DNA from 3 places in the Gordonibacter faecis genome. Region 1 is predicted to be linked to each of the others. Evidence: predicted binding sites of a transcription regulator. Region 1 holds the regulator's gene; each other region holds the start of a gene.
What was found. The regulator HrcA, encoded in region 1, represses chaperone genes, less so after heat shock. The targets are predictions, from matches to a motif close to TNTTAGCANNCNNNNNNNNNGNNTGCTAANA.

Region 2: groES (co-chaperone GroES) is a predicted target of HrcA. The motif match lies at 2,485-2,515, and genes of this name have one in related genera.
Region 3: QNJ86_RS05300 (Hsp20/alpha crystallin family protein) is a predicted target of HrcA. The motif match lies at 3,699-3,729, and genes of this name have one in related genera.

What each region holds. Positions count from the first base shown of each region.
Region 1 covers NZ_JASJEU010000003.1:73,123-79,429, reverse strand. The annotation lists gene QNJ86_RS00615 (MiaB/RimO family radical SAM methylthiotransferase) at 1-1,233, opposite strand, end outside; gene QNJ86_RS00610 (RsmE family RNA methyltransferase) at 1,230-2,045, opposite strand; gene dnaJ (molecular chaperone DnaJ) at 2,058-3,197, opposite strand; gene hrcA (heat-inducible transcriptional repressor HrcA) at 3,254-4,267, opposite strand; gene hemW (radical SAM family heme chaperone HemW) at 4,453-5,565, opposite strand; gene dusB (tRNA dihydrouridine synthase DusB) at 5,817-6,307, opposite strand, start outside.
Region 2 covers NZ_JASJEU010000012.1:306,921-313,227, forward strand. The annotation lists gene QNJ86_RS06410 (sensor histidine kinase) at 1-610, shown strand, start outside; gene QNJ86_RS06415 (response regulator) at 610-1,350, shown strand; gene QNJ86_RS06420 (hypothetical protein) at 1,526-2,362, shown strand; gene groES (co-chaperone GroES) at 2,596-2,883, shown strand; gene groL (chaperonin GroEL) at 2,989-4,623, shown strand; gene QNJ86_RS06435 (S-layer homology domain-containing protein) at 5,241-6,307, shown strand, end outside.
Region 3 covers NZ_JASJEU010000012.1:36,127-42,433, forward strand. The annotation lists gene QNJ86_RS05285 (helix-turn-helix transcriptional regulator) at 1-1,090, shown strand, start outside; gene QNJ86_RS05290 (NUDIX hydrolase) at 1,087-1,731, opposite strand; gene QNJ86_RS05295 (NAD-dependent protein deacylase) at 1,929-2,678, opposite strand; gene QNJ86_RS05300 (Hsp20/alpha crystallin family protein) at 3,116-3,580, opposite strand; gene QNJ86_RS05305 (helix-turn-helix domain-containing protein) at 4,072-4,281, opposite strand; gene QNJ86_RS05310 (helix-turn-helix domain-containing protein) at 4,297-4,482, opposite strand; gene QNJ86_RS05315 (metallophosphoesterase family protein) at 4,651-5,175, shown strand; gene QNJ86_RS05320 (S41 family peptidase) at 5,178-6,307, shown strand, end outside.

The DNA.
Region 1 (6,307 bases):
AGGAATCTCATAGTAGCTTTCGGTCATGGCGGTTTGGTTTTCTTCTACGAGGGCGAACTCTTGGGTGCCAGCGCGGCGCGCGTAGTCGGCAGCGCGGAGGTCATCACTGAGGGTGCGGAGGGTGGCGGCGCGGGTGGCTTTGACCTCGGGTTTCACCTGATCGGCGCGGACGGCAGCCGGAGTGCCTTCGCGACGCGAGTAGGGAAAGACGTGGATTTTGGAAAAGGCGCAGGCGCGCGCGAGGGCGAGCGATTCCTGGAAGTCTTCCTCGGTTTCGCCCGGAAAGCCTACGATGATGTCGGTGGAGAGCGCGAGTTCAGGCACACGGGCGCGCAGCTTATCAACAAGGGCGCGATACGTCTCGGCATCATAGGGACGCGCCATTTCGCGCAGCACCTTGGAGCTGCCAGATTGCAGCGGCAGGTGCAGATGACGGCACACGCGGCCCTCGGCTTCGGCCAACAGGTCAATAAGCGCGTCGTCCACATCGCGCGGTTCAATGCTGGAGATGCGGAAGCGCACGGGCGGCTCGCCGGTTTTATGCAGGTGTGCGGTTACGGCGAGAAGCCGACGCAGCAAGGCGGCGAGGCGTGTTGCTGCGGGGTCGCGTCGGCTCGTGCCTCCGTCACGGTAGGAGCCCAGGTTGATGCCGGTAAGGACAATCTCCTTCACGCCGGCCTCTGCGTAGGCAACGCATTCGCGCACCACTTCATCGGCGAGGCGACTGGTCGCACGGCCACGCGCTACGTGCACAATGCAGTAGGTACACGCATTGTCGCACCCATCCTGCACCTTCACGCCGACGCGCGTGCGGAAGCCCTCGCCCAGGCGCAGCAGCGGCGCGGAGTGATGCTCCGCACCTTCTGCGGACAGAGCAGCTTCCTCTTCTTCGAGCGATGTGTCCGACAATAACGCGAGTTCAGCGACGCGTTCGTACAGTGTTGCCTTCCCCACGGTTTCCACACGTGTGTCAAGTCCCTCGTAGAAGGCGGCGTCGATCGCGGCGGCACAGCCGGTGACGAGCACGCGAGCGTGATCGTTCGCACGAAGGGCGTGGCGCACGGCCTTGCGGGTTTTCTTTTCGGCCTCACCGGTGACCGTGCAGGTGTTTACCACAATGAGGTCGGCGTCTTCTTCGCGCGTTTCGGTTCCGTGGGCAGCCAAGAGGGCCGCCGCATCGTCGGACTCTACGCGATTTACCTTGCACCCCAGGTTAACAACACAGAAGTTCATCGTGCAAACTCCACCTGTGCGGCCCCGCGAGCCAAACGCCGCAGTTCATGCAGCACGAGCGCAGGCGCAACCACGCCAGCAGTTTCAGTACGCAGAATGGAAGGGCCCAGCGTGGCGAGCGCCGCGTGCGCGTTGCAGGTCATAAGCGCGTCGACTTCAGCGTGCGTGAGACCCCCCTCGGGACCCACCACCACTGCCACGCACGCCTCATCAGGTGCGACGTCCGCAGTGGCAAGGGCACCAGCAAGCGCCTCGTCCAAATACGCTGTCCCAGGAGCTTCTTCCCAACACACGAGCACCGCCGTCGCGTCTGCAAGAGAAGCACTCGCATCCTTAATCGCTGCCGGTTCAGTTACCTCGGGCACGAACCGACGCCCCGACTGCATGGCCGCACTCTTTGCGATGGCACGCCAGCGCTCGGTTTTCGCCGCCGTCTTCTTCGCATCAAGCTTGACGATGGAGCGCTCGCACACCAAGGGCACAAAGGTCGTTACGCCCAACTCCGTCGCGTGGCGTATGACCTCGTCCATCTTGTCGCCCTTGGCGAGGCCTTGCACGAGCACTACCTGCGGCTCCGTTTCAGCCGCACCGAATCGCTGCGCGATACGCACGAGCGGCTCAGCGTCATCAAACGAAACGATTTCGCATTCGAAATAGTCACGAGCCGCATCAACCACCGCCACATGCTCGCCCACAGCAAGCCTCAGCACCCGCGCATGCTTCGCGTCATCCCGCGAAAGCCGCAAAGAAAACGCCTCAGCCCCCTCATCAGCAAGCACCTGTTCCTCAAGGTAAAAATGCGGCAGCGACATACCGTTCCTAACTTAATTAAAAGCGTCGCGAAGTTTTTGCAAAGGCGTGCGGGCGTCGGAGACGTCCTCGCCGAGTTCTTCAGCCAACTGCTCCAACAGTTCGCGCTGCTTTTTCGTGAGTTTCTTGGGAACCACTACGTTCACGTGTACGAACAAGTCGCCGCGCGCGTCGCTACGGAATTTCGGCATGCCGTAGTCCTTGACGCGCACCACCTGCTCGTTTTGGCAGCCCTCGGGGATGCGCACCTGCACCTTTTCGTCTTCAAAGATGCCGTCAATTTCAATTTCTGCACCAAGCGCCGCTTGCACGATGGACACGTTCGCCCGCGCGTGCAGATGGTCGCCGTCGCGCTCAAAGAACTCGTGAGGCTGAATGCGCACCGTGACAATGAGGTCGCCGGGAGCGGCGCCCTGCATGCCGGCTTCACCGAAGCCCGACAAGCGCAGTTGCTGCGAGTCGCGAATGCCCACAGGCACTTCCACGGTCACACGCTGGCGGTCGGGTACACGACCCTGACCCTCACACTCAGGACAGGGGTTCTCCACCGAGCGGCCCGTGCCGCCGCAGGTTTTGCACGTGGTAGCCGTTTGCATGTCGCCCAAGAACGTATGCTGCACGGTGACCACACGGCCCTGGCCGTTGCAGTCGGGGCAGGTGATTTCGCGGCCATCTTCGCCCAGGCCCGAACCATCACAGTCGGGGCACGGCGCCAGACGATCGTAAACAATTTCCTTCTTCGCACCAGAAGCCACTTCTTCCAGCGTAACACGCAGGCCCACGCCCATATCGCGGCCTTCACGACGCTGCTGCTGACGCCCGCCGGCCGCGCCGCCAAAGAACGAGCTGAAGATGTCGCCCATGCCAAAGCCGCCGCCGAACAGATCTTCAAAGTCCACGTAGCCGCCGCCCCCGTAGGGGTTGCCGCCGCCCGCCGCGCCAGGAATGGTGCCGAAACGGTCGTACTGCGCGCGCTTCGCCGGATCGCTCAGCACGTCGTACGCCTCATTCAGTTCCTTGAACTGGTCTTCGGCGTCGGGCGCCTTGTTCACATCGGGGTGAAGCTCGCGCGCTCGACGACGAAACGCCTTTTTGATCTCGTCCTCAGTGGCGTTCTTGGAAACACCCAGAACCTCGTACAGATCCTTGGCCATTGCTTTTCCGCGTACCTTTCCTCACGGGCGGCGCATCCCTCGCGCGCTACCCAACCTTATACGTCCTGAAGCGCCGCACTCGCAATGCGTACTGCGCGCAGCACCTTCGAATAATCCATGCGCGTGGGACCCACGACCGCCACAACCCCAGCTGACGCACCGCGCCCGTAGCGACTTGCCACCACCGACACGCCCGCAAGCTCCGCCGCCTCGTTTTCGCTGCCGATGCGCACGCAAGGAATGCCACCGGTTTGTCGCGCCACGTCGTCGAGCACATGCAGCAACACCGTATCGTCCTCAAGCACCTGCATGACAGGAAGCAGCGCCTGCGACTGGCTGAACTCGGGTTTTGTGAGCAGTGAACTCACGCCCAGCCGATGCGCGCGCGACAACTCGCTTTCCTGTAAGCACGACAACACTTCGTCAAGCGCCATGCGCACGAGCGGATCGCGAAACGCCTCAACCATGCCCTGGCCGAGGCCGTCTTCAATCTGCTGGAGCGACTTGCCGGTAAACACTTCGCTGAGAAACGCCTGCACACGGGCGAGGTCATCCGCGCCCACTTCTTCGGCGAACTCCATTTGGCGGTTGAATACCTGCCCGTCTTCCGTCACCAGCACCACCAGCGCGCGGTACGGATTGAGCGAGATGAGCGACAACTGTTTAATGTGGAGCTTCAACACCGACGGTGCCAGCACGATAGACAGGCAATCCGTCAGGCGCGTAAGCGCAGATGAGGTTTGCTCAAGAAGGGCATCAAGTTCGCTTGCGCTACGACGCAGTTCTTCAACAACAGGAAGATAGCGCTCATCATCGCCCGAGAAATCCGCATCAAGCAGATTGTCCACAAACGCGCGATACCCGTGATCGGTTGGAATACGCCCCGCCGAGGTGTGCGGCTGGGTGATGTAGCCCCCATCCTCAAGCACGGACAGTTCGTTGCGCACCGTAGCCGGACTCACGCCCAGGTGGTAGCGCTCCGTAAGCGTGCGCGAGCCCACCGGCAGAGCGCGCGCAACATATTCTTCTATGAGCGCAGCAAGCACTCGCTGCCTGCGATCTGATAGCACGCTTCCCCACCTTCCTCTCTCGCCTTGCATCTCTCTTCACATCCGTTCTCCGAACGGCACCAACGCATCATTTTAGCAGCCGATGCAAGAGAGTGCTAAGAAAAACGGGAAATATGAATACAGTTTCCTCACCGCCACGAGTTCTCCCTTGCTTTTTGCTGGCGCACCAGCGTTACATGCTTTGTTTAAGGGGCGAGGTCGAAGAGTTCGCCGTAGAGGGTGTTGCCGCAGAGCCAGCCTTGTTCGGTGGGGCGCCAGCGGCCGTCTTTGTGCACGACAAAGCCTTCGCCCGCAAGGCGCTCAAGTGTGGCAGGCGCTTCGGGTAGAAGTGCAGCGGCGCGTTCCACCTGGTCATCGGAGATACCACGGGTCATACGCATGCCAAGCATAAGGTCCTCGGCCGCCATCTGACGCGCGTCGAGGTCGTCAGTGACCTGGCCATCTTTCACGCGCATGCGGCGCTCGGCGTTCTGCGTCATCGTGGCGGCCGAGCGACCAAGACCGAGGTACGGCACACCCGTCCAGTACGCACTATTATGGCGACTTTGGAAACCAGGGCGCGCGTAGCTGGCCACTTCGTAGCGCTCGAAACCCGCTTCGGTGAGCACACGAGCGGCGAGCTCCATATGCGCCGCCTCCACGTCATCGTCGGGCTCTTCCATCTCACCCGCCAATACCGCAAGGTCAAAGGGTGTGTGCGGCTCAATAGTAAGCGGATACACACTCACATGCGCCACCCCAAGCGCCACGGCTTCGCGCACACTTGCTTCGAAGCTTTCCACACTCTGACCAGGGATGCCACACATAAGATCCACGCTCACGTTCTCAAAGCGCGTCTGCGCCGCCGCAATGGCCCGCCGCGCGTCATCGGCCGAATGCGCACGCCCGAGCACCGCCAACACCTCATCATCGAAACTCTGCACGCCAAGCGACAACCGATTCACGCCAAGCGCCCACACGTCGCGCACCATACGCTCGGTGAGACTCTCTGGATTCGCCTCCATGGTACACTCCACCTCAGGCGTGAGGTGCATCGAAAGCGACAAGGTATACAGCAGCATCGACAACCGCGAAAGCCCAACATGCGACGGCGTGCCACCTCCCAGATACACCGTCTCAAGGGCGCCCAACTCCCCCTCCTTCGCCTTACGGCGAATCTGGAGCGAAAGGTCCTCCACATACGCATCAATCTCCGGCGAATCCCCCGCCACCGCCGAGGTCGCAAAGTCGCAGTAAGCACACCTCTTCACACAAAACGGCAGATGCAAATAAAGCGCCCTATAAGGATCATGCGGCATACTAAATCCCTTTCAACTAACCCAAATGTCAGGGACGGAACCCTCCCCCCTCTCTCAAGGGCTTCCGGGAGCCGTTCCACCTGGTTGATATTACGCCCGTACGTCGCTCATTTCGACCAGTAATGACGAGCACCAGAATAGCGGAAACGTAGCGCCGAGCGGGCGATTGCGCTCACCAAGCGAGTTCCGCACGAGCCGAACAGCCCAGTGGGCTGTTCGTGCGAGCCCAGGACTGTCCGAGCGACTGAACGTTATCGCCCACTCGGCGCGGACGAACCCACATATTCCAGTAACTCGTCAAACACCGCGTCGAAATCTTCCACCGACACGCAGGCATTGATTTTGCCGCGGGCTGCGGCGGCTCCCGGGAGCCCGGCCATATACCACATGGCGTGTTTACGCATGCGCACAATGTTTTTGCCTTCGCGCTGAGCGAGCAAGCGCGCGTGACGACGCGCCATCGCGATGCGCTCTTCAACCGTTGGAAGCGGTGGCTCCATCTCACCGGCCAGCGCGGCTTTGGCCTGGGCGAACACCCAGGGGTTGCCCTCGGCTCCGCGCGCAATCATTACGGCATCGCACCCCGTGCGCTCTACCATGGCCACGGCATCCGCGCCGCAACGCACGTCTCCATTGCCAACTACCGGCACGCTCACCGCTTCCTTCACCCGCGCGATGACGCCCCAATCGGCCGACCCGCGATACAACTGCTCGGCGAAACGCCCATGCACCGCCACCGCGC
Region 2 (6,307 bases), on a different contig from region 1:
GTCCGCAGTCAGCATTCAGGCTGCCGCAGCCGAGCGCCTCATTGATCGCGACCCTGTGGCCGCGAAGCAGGCCATTGCCACGGCGCGCACCACGGCAAAAGACGCGTTGGAGGAAATTCGCGGCATGATTGGCGTGCTGCGCCACGGCGACGACGCGGCCGAAACAGAACCCACCGCGGGCACCGAGCGCCTGGCTGATCTCGCGGCCTACCTGGAACGCGCCGGCGTGCAGGCCACGCTTGACACGCAAGGCTACGACCGCGCGCTCGTTCCCGCGTTCGTGGACGTGGCGCTTTTCGGCATCGCGCGCGAGGCAGTTACAAATATAGTGCGTCACGCGAACGCGCACACGGCCACCATTCGCCTCACGGTTGAGCCCACGGCGGCACACCTTGTTGTGGAAGATGACGGAGCTGGCGCGGCGGCGGCACCTGAGCACGGCCCCGGCCCCGCGCCCGAGGCCGCCCGCCGCACCGGCGGCCACGGCATCGCCGGCATGGCCGAGCGCGTCAGTTTGTTGGGCGGCACGTTCTCGGCCGGGCCGCGCACACCTGGCGGGTTTCGTGTTGAGGCGCGCCTGCCGCTGGCAGCGGAGAAAGGAACCTCCTGATGGAACGTCGTATGAGCGAAGCGCACGCGCAGACGAAGGATACGTGGCCCCGCGCCGCGGATGAGCAGCCCCTGCGTTTGGTGGTGGCCGACGATCAAGACCTCGTGCGCAGTGGGTTTCGTCTCATCCTGTCGTCCTACGACGGGTTCACCATTGTGGGCGAGGCGCGCGACGGTGAGGAAGCGGTGGAGTTGGCGCGGCGTCTGCACCCCGACGTGGTGCTCATGGACATTCGCATGCCGCACAAAAATGGCATCGAGGCCACGCGCGCTATCACGAGCGACCCCGCGCTTGCCGACGTGCGCGTGCTCATTCTCACGACGTTTGACATCGACGAATACGTGTACGACGCTCTGGCCGCGGGCGCAGGCGGCTTTCTGCTGAAAGACGCCGAACCCGATGACATCGCTTCGGCCGTGCGCGTAGTAGCCGCAGGTGACGCGCTCATTCAGCCCTCGGTCATGCGCCGCCTCGTGGAAACCTTCGTGCGCTCGCGCCCCGCGGTGTCGCCCGCTACCGCTGCCGGAAGCCTGTCTGCGCTCACCGAGCGCGAACGTGAAATCCTCACGCTGGTGGCGCGCGGCCTCACGAACGACGAAATAGGGCAGGATCTGTTCATCTCTCCCGCCACGGTGAAAACCCACCTGGCTCGCGTCATGGCGAAGCTGGAGGCTCACGACCGCGCACAGCTCGTGGTGAGGGCTTACGAAGGCGGTTTGGTTCGCCCCTCTATACGGTAAAGGCACCGGCCTTCGGCGGTATACCATCGTTTATCACTCATCTTTTGCTAACCTCAGCTATAATTATATGCGTGTGTGATATAGTCCGAGTTTCATAAGGCACAGCTAAAGCGGCACCGAAGGAGAGGAGACGGCCGTCAAACGCGACGAAGAAACGCAGCAAGCCGAAGCGTCTATGGAAGTGACGCTGCACGCGGCTACGGCGGTGGACGACGCACGCCGGTCGCTTCAGCGTGGGCTCGATCAGGCGTGCGGCATTTCGCTGAAAGCGTTTTGCCTCTTGGCGTCCGTGCATTCGCATGAAGGAACGCTTCCCTTGGCGGCGTTTCCGCCCCATGTCTTCGTCTCGGGCCGCGCCGCCAGCCTTGCGGCCAGCGAACTTGCGCACAACGGCTTGGTGGAAAAGTCCTACGCCCACGCCGGTCGTCGAAATCTGCAACTGCGTGAGACAGACCGGGCCAGCGCAACACTTACCACCGGGTTTGAGGTGGCGTATCAGTGCCTGGAAGAGGCCGCCGAGCGCGCCCGCTTGCTCGAAGGGGTGGAAGGCATGGCCAAGGCGCTCAGTCTGGCGGCGGGCCGCTTGGGTGTGAGTGATCTGGAATTCGACCCCTGCTGTCATACGATGCTCACCCCCGCGTGTCTCATCGCGCTCATGGGTTTGATACAGCGCTGGGACGAGGTGGGTCTGCCCGTCACTGGCCTCGCGTTCACGGAAGCCCAATGCCTCGTACTGCTGAGGCTCCACCGCGTTACCGCTTCCTTCGAGTTTATGGCCGACGCCCTGCGCGTTGAGCCTGCGGAAGTGTCCAAACTGGTGACGCGCTTGCGCAACAAACTCTTCGCCGGATTCAGCGCGGGATACGTCAGCGAAGACTACGTACAGAAAGTTGGGCTCACCCCCCAGGGCGCTGAGATGGCGCTCACCGCTGCGGAGGAGCTGGGGAAGGTAGTAGCCAATCTGCGCTCAGGTTCGGGCGCGCTTCTCGCGTACGCAAAGGAACCCCGCTAGCCTTCGCCCGCTCGAACGAAATGTGGCGAAAGTTTGGCGATTCGGTACAACCTTAGTCAAGGACGCTCACATTTTCTCAAATTCGCTTGCATTCAGTGACAGGGCTGCTATGATAACGCACTGTTTAGCACTCGTTACCTCTGAGTGCTAGCAGTCAAGACAATCGAGTGGTTAAATGAGCAAACGTGTTCAACCAGTTTCGGACATGAGACGGACGGAAGGAAGGAAGCGTTATGAATTTGAAACCATTGGGTGATCGCGTCATCATCAAGCAGGACGAGGCTGAGGAGACGACGGCATCCGGTCTGTATCTCGCGACCGAGGCGAAGGAAAAGCCCCAGACGGGCAAAGTGCTCGCGGTGGGCGAAGGCAAGATGGACAAGGACGGCAAGCTGGTGCCTGTGCCCGTGAAGGTGGGCGACAAGGTGCTGTACGGCAAGTACGGTGGAACCGAAGTGCACATCGACGGCGAGGATGTCATGATCCTGCGCGCCGACGATCTGTACGCGGTCTTCGAATAAATCCGCAGGTTGAAGCGTAAAGGCGACCATCGCGCCGCCCGTTTTCGGCACACAGCCGAACATTCCCTCAGGTAACAACAACGCAGTTGAAAGGATAGAGAGAACATGGCTAAAGACATTAAGTTCGACGCCGATGCACGCAGCGCGCTCGCTGCCGGCGTGAGCAAGCTCTCCGACGCTGTTAAGGTGACGCTTGGCCCCAAGGGCCGCTACGTGGCGCTTGAGAAGTCCTACGGCGCGCCCACCATCACCAACGATGGTGTGACCGTGGCTAAGGAAGTTGAGCTGGAGGACCCGGTAGAGAACATGGGCGCCCAGCTGGTGCGCGAGGTTGCCGTCAAGACGAACGACGTGGCGGGCGACGGTACCACCACCGCTACGCTCTTGGCTGACGTCATTGTGAGCGAGGGCCTGCGCAACGTCACCGCTGGCGCTGACGCGCTTGGCATTCGCCGCGGCATTCAGAAGGCCACGGACGCCATCGTTGACGCCATCAAGGCTGACGCAACGCCCGTGTCCACCAAGGAGCAGATTGCCAACGTTGGCACCATTTCCGCCGGCGACGCCGAGATCGGCGAGAAGATTGCCGAGGCCATGGACGCCGTGGGCAACGACGGCGCTATCTCTGTGGAAGAGAACGCCCAGTCGTTTGACCTGGAGCTGGACATTGTTGAGGGCATGCAGTACGACCGCGGCTACATTTCTCCCTACATGGCCACCGACATGGAGAAGATGGAGGCCGTGCTGAACGACCCCTTCATCCTGCTCACCGACCAGAAGATCACGAACATCCAGGACATGGTGCCGCTGCTGGAGGAAATCATGCGCTCCGGTCGCCCGCTGTTCATCGTCGCGGAAGACGTTGAGGGCGAGGCGCTGGCTACCATCCTGCTGAACAAGCTGCGCGGCACGTTCAACTGCGTCGCCATCAAGGCCCCCGGCTTCGGCGACCGCCGCAAGCGCATCTTGGAGGACATCGCGGCTGTCACGGGTGCCCAGGTCATCGACAAGGACTTCGGCATGACCATGGCCGACGCCAAGATTGAGATGCTTGGCCACGCCAAGACCGTGAAGGTGACGAAGGACACCGCACTTATCGTTGACGGCGCGGGCGACAAGAAGGACATCGAGGATCGCATCAGCCAGATTCGCGCTGAGCTGGAGCGCGTCGACTCCGACTTCGACCGCGAGAAGCTGCAGGAGCGTCTGGCGAAGCTCTCCGGCGGCGTGGCGGTGCTCAAGGTGGGCGCTGCGACCGAGTCCGAGCTCAAGGAGAAGAAGTCCCGCATTGAGGACGCTCTGCAGGCAACCCGCGCGGCAGTGGAAGAGGGCATCGTTGCTGGCGGCGGCGTGGCGCTGGTGGATGCGCTGCCCACGCTGGAGGCGCTTGAAGTGGCCGACAAGGACGAAGAGGTGGGTGTTGCCATCATCCGCAAGGCCATCGAGGCGCCGATGCGCGCCATCGCCCAGAACGCGGGCTTCGAGGGTAGCGTCGTTGTGGAGCGCGTGAAGGGCATGCCGAAGGGCGAAGGCCTGAACTGCGCCAACGGCGAGTACGGCAACATGATTGAGATGGGCGTGAACGATCCGGTGAAGGTGACCCGTACGGCACTGCAGTCCGCAGCCTCCGTGGCGGCCCTCATCCTCATCACCGAGGCCACCATCAACGACATCCCCAAGGATCCCGATCCCGCAGCTCTCGCCGCCGCAGCCGGTGGCATGGGCGGCGGCATGATGTAATTTTGTTCCGCCGGCCTTCCGGCCGGCGGAACGACTCGACGCTGCGGAGCGTTCTGGCACCGAATCTTCGCGCGATCCCGAGGGCTTGCGTACCAAAGTACGCGGCGCCCTCGCGATCCCACGAATCTTCGGCGCCAGAACGCTCCTCGCTGACACTACGAACGACCTGGGAGAATTATCAAACAACCTGGGGGTGGTCAGCAGGCGTCTTGCGCTTGGGCGCACAACACTAACTCGGAATGCGGGGCGGCTTCGGCCGCCCCGCGTGCGTATGTTCACCTGTTTCTCAATGCCGAAACCCACCACCACTTATTGCTAAGCGTCAGGCATGGAGTATACTTAAATGAGTTCATGCCTGTTACACCCTTTTCAAAGGAGGTGATGTGTCTGGGGTATGTCATGTAGGGGAGAAACTGGAGCAGAATCAATGGAAGGAGAAACATGAAGTTTAGAAGTAGAGCACTTCCCGCTCTTCTCAGCGTGACCATGCTCATGAGCCTAACGCCCATGGCTGCCTACGCTGCGAACGCCGGGGGGGGGGGGGCCTTCAAAGCACTAGTGCACTAGAAACGCTTGATAGTGCGACTGAGGACGGAGTTACAGGGCAACCTGTTGCCATGATTGGTGGTACTGGCTATGCGAGCCTCGGGGAAGCTATCGATAAAGCGGAAAACGGCGCTACCATTAGCTTGCAAGCTGATATAGCTTTGAGCGAAACCATCACGACCACCAAAAATCTTACTATCGATCTAAACAAGTATGCTATTGCGAGTACAGATTGTCGCGCCATCCGCGTTAATGGCGGTACCTTAACCCTTACCGGCCAGGGCACGGTGTCTGCCAATAAGGGAGGGGAAGACAGCAAATTTGCGTCGGGCAGTTCAGTCATTCTCGTTTCCGGCGACGATAGCGTAGCCAAGCTTGTCGTTGGGAGCGATGTCACGATATCTTCGGAGCATTGCTACGGCGTTACACTCATCGGTGAGAATAACAAACAGGTGCTTGAGTTGTCCGGTACTATTTCAGTGGCGGGCGAAGCAACCGCAATTAGTGGCAACGGTCTTGCTAAGTATAAGGAAACGGAAATCAACATCTATAACGGCGCAGTCGTCGAATCTAAGAAGGATGTAAGTATTTATCATCCTCAGAAGGGTGCCCTGAATATTTCTGGCGGCAGGATTGAAGGTACGACGGCCCTCGAGGCGAAGTCGGGTACAATCGCTATTACAGGCGACCCAACATTCACCAGTAATCATAAGGGTGAACCTACGCATAAGGCCAACTCCAATGGTACCTCCACACAAGGTTACGCAATCGCGGTTGTTGATAATAGCGCCTACAAGGGCAATACGAGCGTGACAATCGAAGGTGGCACCTATACTGGATTGGTCGCTATTGCCGAAGACAATACGGTCGATGCAAAAAAAGCTGGCAAAATTTCAATCACCGGTGGCACGTTCACGTCTGACCCGAGTGACTATATTGCCGAAAACTGCGCAGCCTATCAGAGCGACGGCAAATCAGTCGTAGCGAATGCCAATGAGGTGTACTTCGGGGAAACCAAACCGAGTATGGTTGGTTCAGTTCAGGGTGCTACGATCGATACTCCACTATCAGGAACCGTGGATCCTGCTACCTATGTAATGGATAACAGCGAAGAGGGTTCTACTGAATTCAATATAGT
Region 3 (6,307 bases), on a different contig from region 1:
GGTGACATTGGTGTTCGCGCTGCTGGGAAGTGGGGCGGTGCGCGTGGCGCTGGGGCTCTTGCCGGTGGTTGCGGGTGCGCTGTTTGTGGGATATCGGCCGGTGGTGTGCGCGGTGCCGGCGGAAGCGGGGACGCGGGATGTGCGGGAGGCGGGCGATGCGCAGGGCGCGGGTGCGCAGGCGCGGGCGCGGGCTCCGTTTGAGTTCGACAAGCCGCTGACGCGATTCGCGTGCGCGAGCAAGCGCGATCTTCTGCTGGCTGTGGGGCTGGTGGTGTTGCCGCTTATATGCCGGGGGCCGGTTATATCGCTGCAATCATCGTGGATGAATGTGCAGGAAAACCCGGCCATGGCGGCGTTCATTCAAGCGGGCATCGGTTGCGGCATTGTGCTGGCGGGGTTCGTGGCGCTGTTCGTGGTTGTGTATGCGTGGAACCGCAGCTTCGTGCTGGTGTACGAACTATTTGTGCTGCCGGTGACGTTCATTGCGTTCTATACGGCACAAGCGTCGGTTGACCTGTGGTTTCTGCACGTTCTCATACTTGATGCCACGTATAAGGTCACGCTGTTTTTCATTCTGATGACGCCTTTTCTGTTTCCCGAGCGCTCGCGGCGCAACCCCGTGGTGCCGCTGTTTGCGTCGTTTGCGGTGACGATAGGGGTGCGTGCGCTGTTTGTGGGGCTGTATTCCGTCATGACGCCTTCGGCATTTATTGGGCTGGCTACCGTGGTGGTGCTGGCCACGTTCATCGGTGGCGGGGCGCTGGCCTTCCTTGTTATTCAGCAGCAGGCGAACGAGCGCGAAGCCATGGAGCGCGCCGCCGCCGCTGCGGCGCAGGCAAGCCTTGAGGAACGCTGCGCCATCCTGGCCCGCCGCTGCGACCTCACGCCACGCGAACGTGAGATTCTCATTCTGCTCGCGCAAAACTACCGTGCCCCCTACATAGCCGAGCACCTGGTTGTAAGCCCGTCCACGGTAAAAACTCACATGCGCAACCTCTACAGCAAACTAAACGTCCACTCTCAAGCCGAACTTCTTCTGTTGCTAGACCAAGAATCCAACAGCATCTCCACCGAAGACCCACTGAACTAGAGAGGGTTGCAAGTTTGGTGGCGGCGGGTGAAGGCTTCGAGGATTAGTTGGGCTCGGGTGCCGATGGGGGTTTTGTTTTCGGCGAGGAATTGTGGGATGTCGGCGATGTCCAGCAGGAAGGGTTCGATGAGTTCCGACGGCTCTGGTTGCGCGTCTCCTGCGCGTTCTACCTGCGCAAATACAATGTGGACGGTCTCGTCGGTGAGGCCGGTGGACGAGAAGCCCGCTTGCGGCAGCGGGTCAAGCGCCGCGTCGCCCAGGTCGGCGCGCAAGGCGTAGCCCGTTTCCTCGCGCAGTTCGCGGTCAACGCAGGAGGCAAGGCTTTCGCCCGGTTCGGTAAGTCCGGCTGGGAATGCAATACACCAGCTATTTAACGGATAGCGAAATTCGCGAATAAGCAGCAGCTTTCCGTCCGCCGTTTGCGGCACGATGCACACGGCATCTGCGGCAGGCTGCTCTCCGCGCGCGTTGGCTTCCAGTTCGGCACGATAGGCGTCGATGTTTTTTCGTGAGGCGCTTTCGTACTCATACGACGACCCATCGGGCATGGTATACACCAGCACGTATTTTTTAATCCACCCGTCCGACACCTGGCGAATATCGGCCAAAACCGGTACGCTTTTGGTTGCGTTGCTATCCATGGAATTCCCTCGCTTCGTTTTTTAATTTTTGATTTTTTAATTATTCGATCTTCAATTTCCCCGATTACTCTTTTTCGCTCACTCATTTTTTCATTAACCTGAAGCGACTTTCGCGCTTTCCGCACCGGGCCCACATGTTTCACGTGAAACATGTGTTCCATCGTGCGTTCAACGTGCGGTTATTCGAAGTTTCGCATTCAGAAGTCGAATACATCGCCTACGTTAGTGGCGAGGCAGAGGTTGGCTTGCCGGTCGCGCGGAGTGGGGGTGCGGTTGACGATGACCAGGTGGTCGCCCTGGAAGTAGTCCAGCAGACCCGCTGCCGGATAGACGGAAAGCGAGGTGCCCGCCACCACCATGAGGTCGGCACGCGCGATGGCCTCCACGGACGCGCGAAGTGTGCGCTCGTCGAGCGGTTCCTCATACAGCACCACGTCCGGCTTCACAATGCCGCCGCACGTGGGGCAACGCGGCACGCCGTCGGCCGCTTGCGCGCGCAGCGCCAGCAGGTCTTCCACTGAATGCGTCGCCCCACACTCCTGGCAAAAGTTGCGCAGTACGCTTCCGTGCAGCTCAAGCACACGTTGGCTGCCCGCCTTCTGGTGCAAGCCATCAATATTCTGCGTGATGACAGTCGACAAAGTGCCGGTGCTTTCCAGCTCGGCAAGTTTTCGGTGCGCCCGGTTCGGCTCGGCGTCCAGCGCAAGCATATGGTCACAGTAGAAGTCGAAGAACTCGCTTGGGTGTGCGTCGAAGAAGCTGCGCGAGATCATCTGCTCGGGAGGGTGAGGGTACTTCTGCGCGTACAGTCCGTCCGGGCTGCGGAAATCAGGGATACCGCTCTCGGTAGACACGCCCGCACCGCCGAAAAACACCATGCCGCCAGGGCGCGTCTCGTTCACCCATTCCCGAAACGTCTCGACGTCGCGCCTCGTTCGCTCATCCATGACCAGCCCTTTCGTCGCGATTGCGACCCTATCATAGCACGGCTGTCACGCGTATGTTTCACGTGAAACATCTGTGCTAAAACACCCAGTGTTTCACGTGAAACATTCTCGCTCATGAAAAGAATGCCCCCGCTGAATCACCTGCGAATACGTGCAATAACCGTCAAAAAATGACGATCAAGAAAAAAAGTATGAACAAGGTGAGAACGAAAAAAATGAGAAACGAGAAAATGAAGAACGAAAAAATGAGTGACAGAAAGAGGGGGGAAGAGGTGGAAGAGTGAAGAGAAGTGAAGAGTGAAAACCGAATAATGAAAAGCGAAAACGAATGGGAATTATTGATAATCGCTTAGTTCGTTTTTTGAATAACGAAAAAATGAATGAAAGGAGGGCGACCGAGTGGCCGCCCTCCAATGCTGCTAATTGCCTCGCCTCGATTAGCCTTCGATGGCGATGGTCTTTTTCTCTTCGAGCTTGGGCTGCTCCTGCTTCTTCGGCACGTCGATCTTCAGCACGCCGTCTTCGAACTTCGCGTGGATATCGTTTTCCTCAATGTCCTCGCCCACGTAGAACGTGCGGCTGCACTTCCCGCTGAAACGCTCCTTGCGCACGTACGTGCCCTTCTCGTCCTTGTCCTCGGACTCGGACTGCGTCTGCGCGGTAATGGTGAGTTGCCCGTCCTTGAGTTCGGCCTGCACGTCTTCTTTCTTGAAGCCGGGCAGGTCAATGGTGAGCTCGAACCCACCGTCCGTCTCCTTGATGTCGGTGCGCATCAGCGTAGGCGACATCTTCTGCATCGCCTGCATGGGCGCGGCGGCCGCGTCGAAGAACGCGTCGAACGGATCGGACATCAGCTCGCTCAGCAGGTTGCGATTCCTCCGCATGGGTACCATCATGGCCATACTAATCATCTCCTCAACGTGTTGGCTAGATTTTCTTAAAGTACGCAAGGGGAACCTTAAGAAAATCTAAGCGCCTTTCTGTGCGGTTTTCTCTGTACACGGCTGTTATAAATCGTTCCATTAGCACTGTCAAGCCGAGAGTGCTAAAAGTTACGATTTCGTCAATTTCGAATGGTAGCCCCGCTTTCGCGCCGCCATGCCCGCCATCCACAAACAGCCGCAAAAACGAAACACGCCGGCTGCCGACACGTCACTCTTCACTGTTGGCAAAAGTGTGACGCGCTATCGCGCTAGCTAGTACGTCACGAGTTTTCCAACGCCCTTTGTCTCATGACTCGGGCTGACTGACTTGAAGACATTGACACGTTATGCAACAAAAGCCCTCGTCATAGTTGTTGGGAGGGTGGCCACCTCGTGGCGTAATTAGTAGCGCGCAGCGCGTCACATTTTTATGCGACAGCGCGGGCGAGTCGCACCTGTGGAAGCGCAGCCTACAAGCCCTTGAACAACTCTTCCAACGTAACGCCGAAACCAGCTGCAATCTTTTCAATATTTGCGAGCGTGAGGTTTCTCTTACCCAGCTCGACATCAGCCAGGTACACATGATGCACGCCTAGGAAATCCGCACACTCGCGCTGCGACCAGTCCCTGGCCTCCCGCAGGTCCTTGATGCGCATGCCGAGTTGTTGGTTAGCGGCCATAAATGGACGGCCTGCCTACAAACCCTTAAACAACTCTTCGAGCGAGATGCCGAAACCGGCGGCTATTTTGTCGATGGTGGCAAGCGTGACGTTCTTTCCGCCAAGTTCTACACGCGCGATATAAGAGGGATGAAACCCCAGATACTCCGCGCACTCAACCTGCGTCCAGCCCTTGCTGTCACGCAGCTCCTTTATTCGCAAGCCAAGATTTTTCGCGGAATTCGTCATAGAACTGGGATTATAACTTACTATGCGGCGCTTTAAGACAAACTGGCAAACAAAGCGGTTTGGGTGGGGGTGGTGACGTATACTGGTGCTCGTAAATGCGGCGGGTGGTTGGCGTAAGTGCTGGGCGCGAAGGGAGCGAATATGACGCTGGTGGGGGTTATTTCGGATACGCATGGGCGGTTGTCGGATGAGGCGTATGCGGCGCTCGTGGGTAGCGACCATATCATCCATGCGGGCGACATTGGCGACCCGGCCATTCTGCGCGAGTTGGAAACCATCGCGCCGGTCACGGCTGTGCTGGGCAACAACGACTTCGACGAATACGGCGCGTCGGTCGGCCGTTTCGCGCATCCGGTCATCGACGGTGTGCGTTTCCTCGTGGCGCACTACCCGCGCGACGTGAAAATCACCTTTGCCGGCTCGGCCGCCCTCGCGCCGGGCGACCCTATCCCGCAGGTGTGCATCCATGGCCACACCCATGTGCCAGAACTCATCACCGGCCCCGAGGCGCGCCCCGCCACCTACATCCTGTGCCCCGGCGCGGTGTTCCGCCCTCGCGGCAACTTCCCCCGCTGCATCGCCAAACTGCAACTCTCCAACGGCCGCGTAGAAAGCGCCCGCATAGAATCCCTCGACGGCACCATCGTACTGGAAGCGGGGGAGTAGCCATGGCGGAACAGAATGAACAGTATGAGCAGGTTATTGCCGCAGTGCTGCATGTTATGCAGAACGATTACGCCGGCCAGCCCGAGTGTGAGACGCGAAGTAACCCGCTGTCGCTGCTTGAGGCGCTGGGTGCGGCTGCGGGCGCGGGAACGCTTGATGACGCCTTGTTCGTGCGTTACGTGCGTCAGTACTTGTCGGGCTTTCAGGATCCAACGCTTTCGTTTGAGGTGTCGTCGAAGGCTGATTTCACGTCTGTGACGTGTGGTTTCTCTGTGCGCCGCTTCGGAGATGAGTTGTATGTGACCGCAGCGCGCGACGACAAGCGCTTGGTGCCGGGTGATGCTCTGGTGCGCTTGGATGGACATACGCTTGACGAGTATCTTACGCGTCTGATAAACAACCCTGTCAACGGCGACGATTCTGAGCGACAGCTGTGGAATGACGTCCTGCCGTACTGCGCGCATATGCAGGTACGCCACGCCGACGGCGCAGAAGAAGACCTGCCTGTCCGCACGTTCCCTGCGCGGGGATTTCGGGAAAGCCTGCGCGCGCCGACGGTTGAGGTAGTGGAAAACGTGGGCCCACGCGGAAACGAGTTGGCTGCCGTCATCACGGCGCACCACTTCGTGGATGATTCGCTGCTTGCCCTTCTACAGGAACGCTTCGCCGACATTCAGCGCGCCGACCGCGTGATCATAGATGTGCGCGACGTAACCGAGGGCATGATTGGGAACGCCTACGGCTTGCTCGCGCTCTTTTTCGACCGCGAAGCCAACCTGAAGGATCTCATGGGCGAGCAGTTCATCTACACGCGCTACACACAGCTGAACGCTCACCTGCGGCAACGGCAACTCAAACGCTTGCTTGACTTGAGCGATGCGGAGGGTCGTGCCTGGGTGCAGGCCGAGATCGACCATGTGGCAGAATGTGCTGGTGCGGGATTCGTGAAGGAGGCCGAGTTCGAAGAGGACATGCTGTTCCCGCCGGCACCCGAGCATCAGCGGACATTCCTGCTCACCGACGTGAGCACATCCGGCGTGGGCGAGCGGTTGGCCGCTATTGCTGCGCGCGCTGCTGAAGCGGGCTGCGGCAACGTACAGCGCGTGGGTCGCGCAACCCGAGGCAGCCTGGA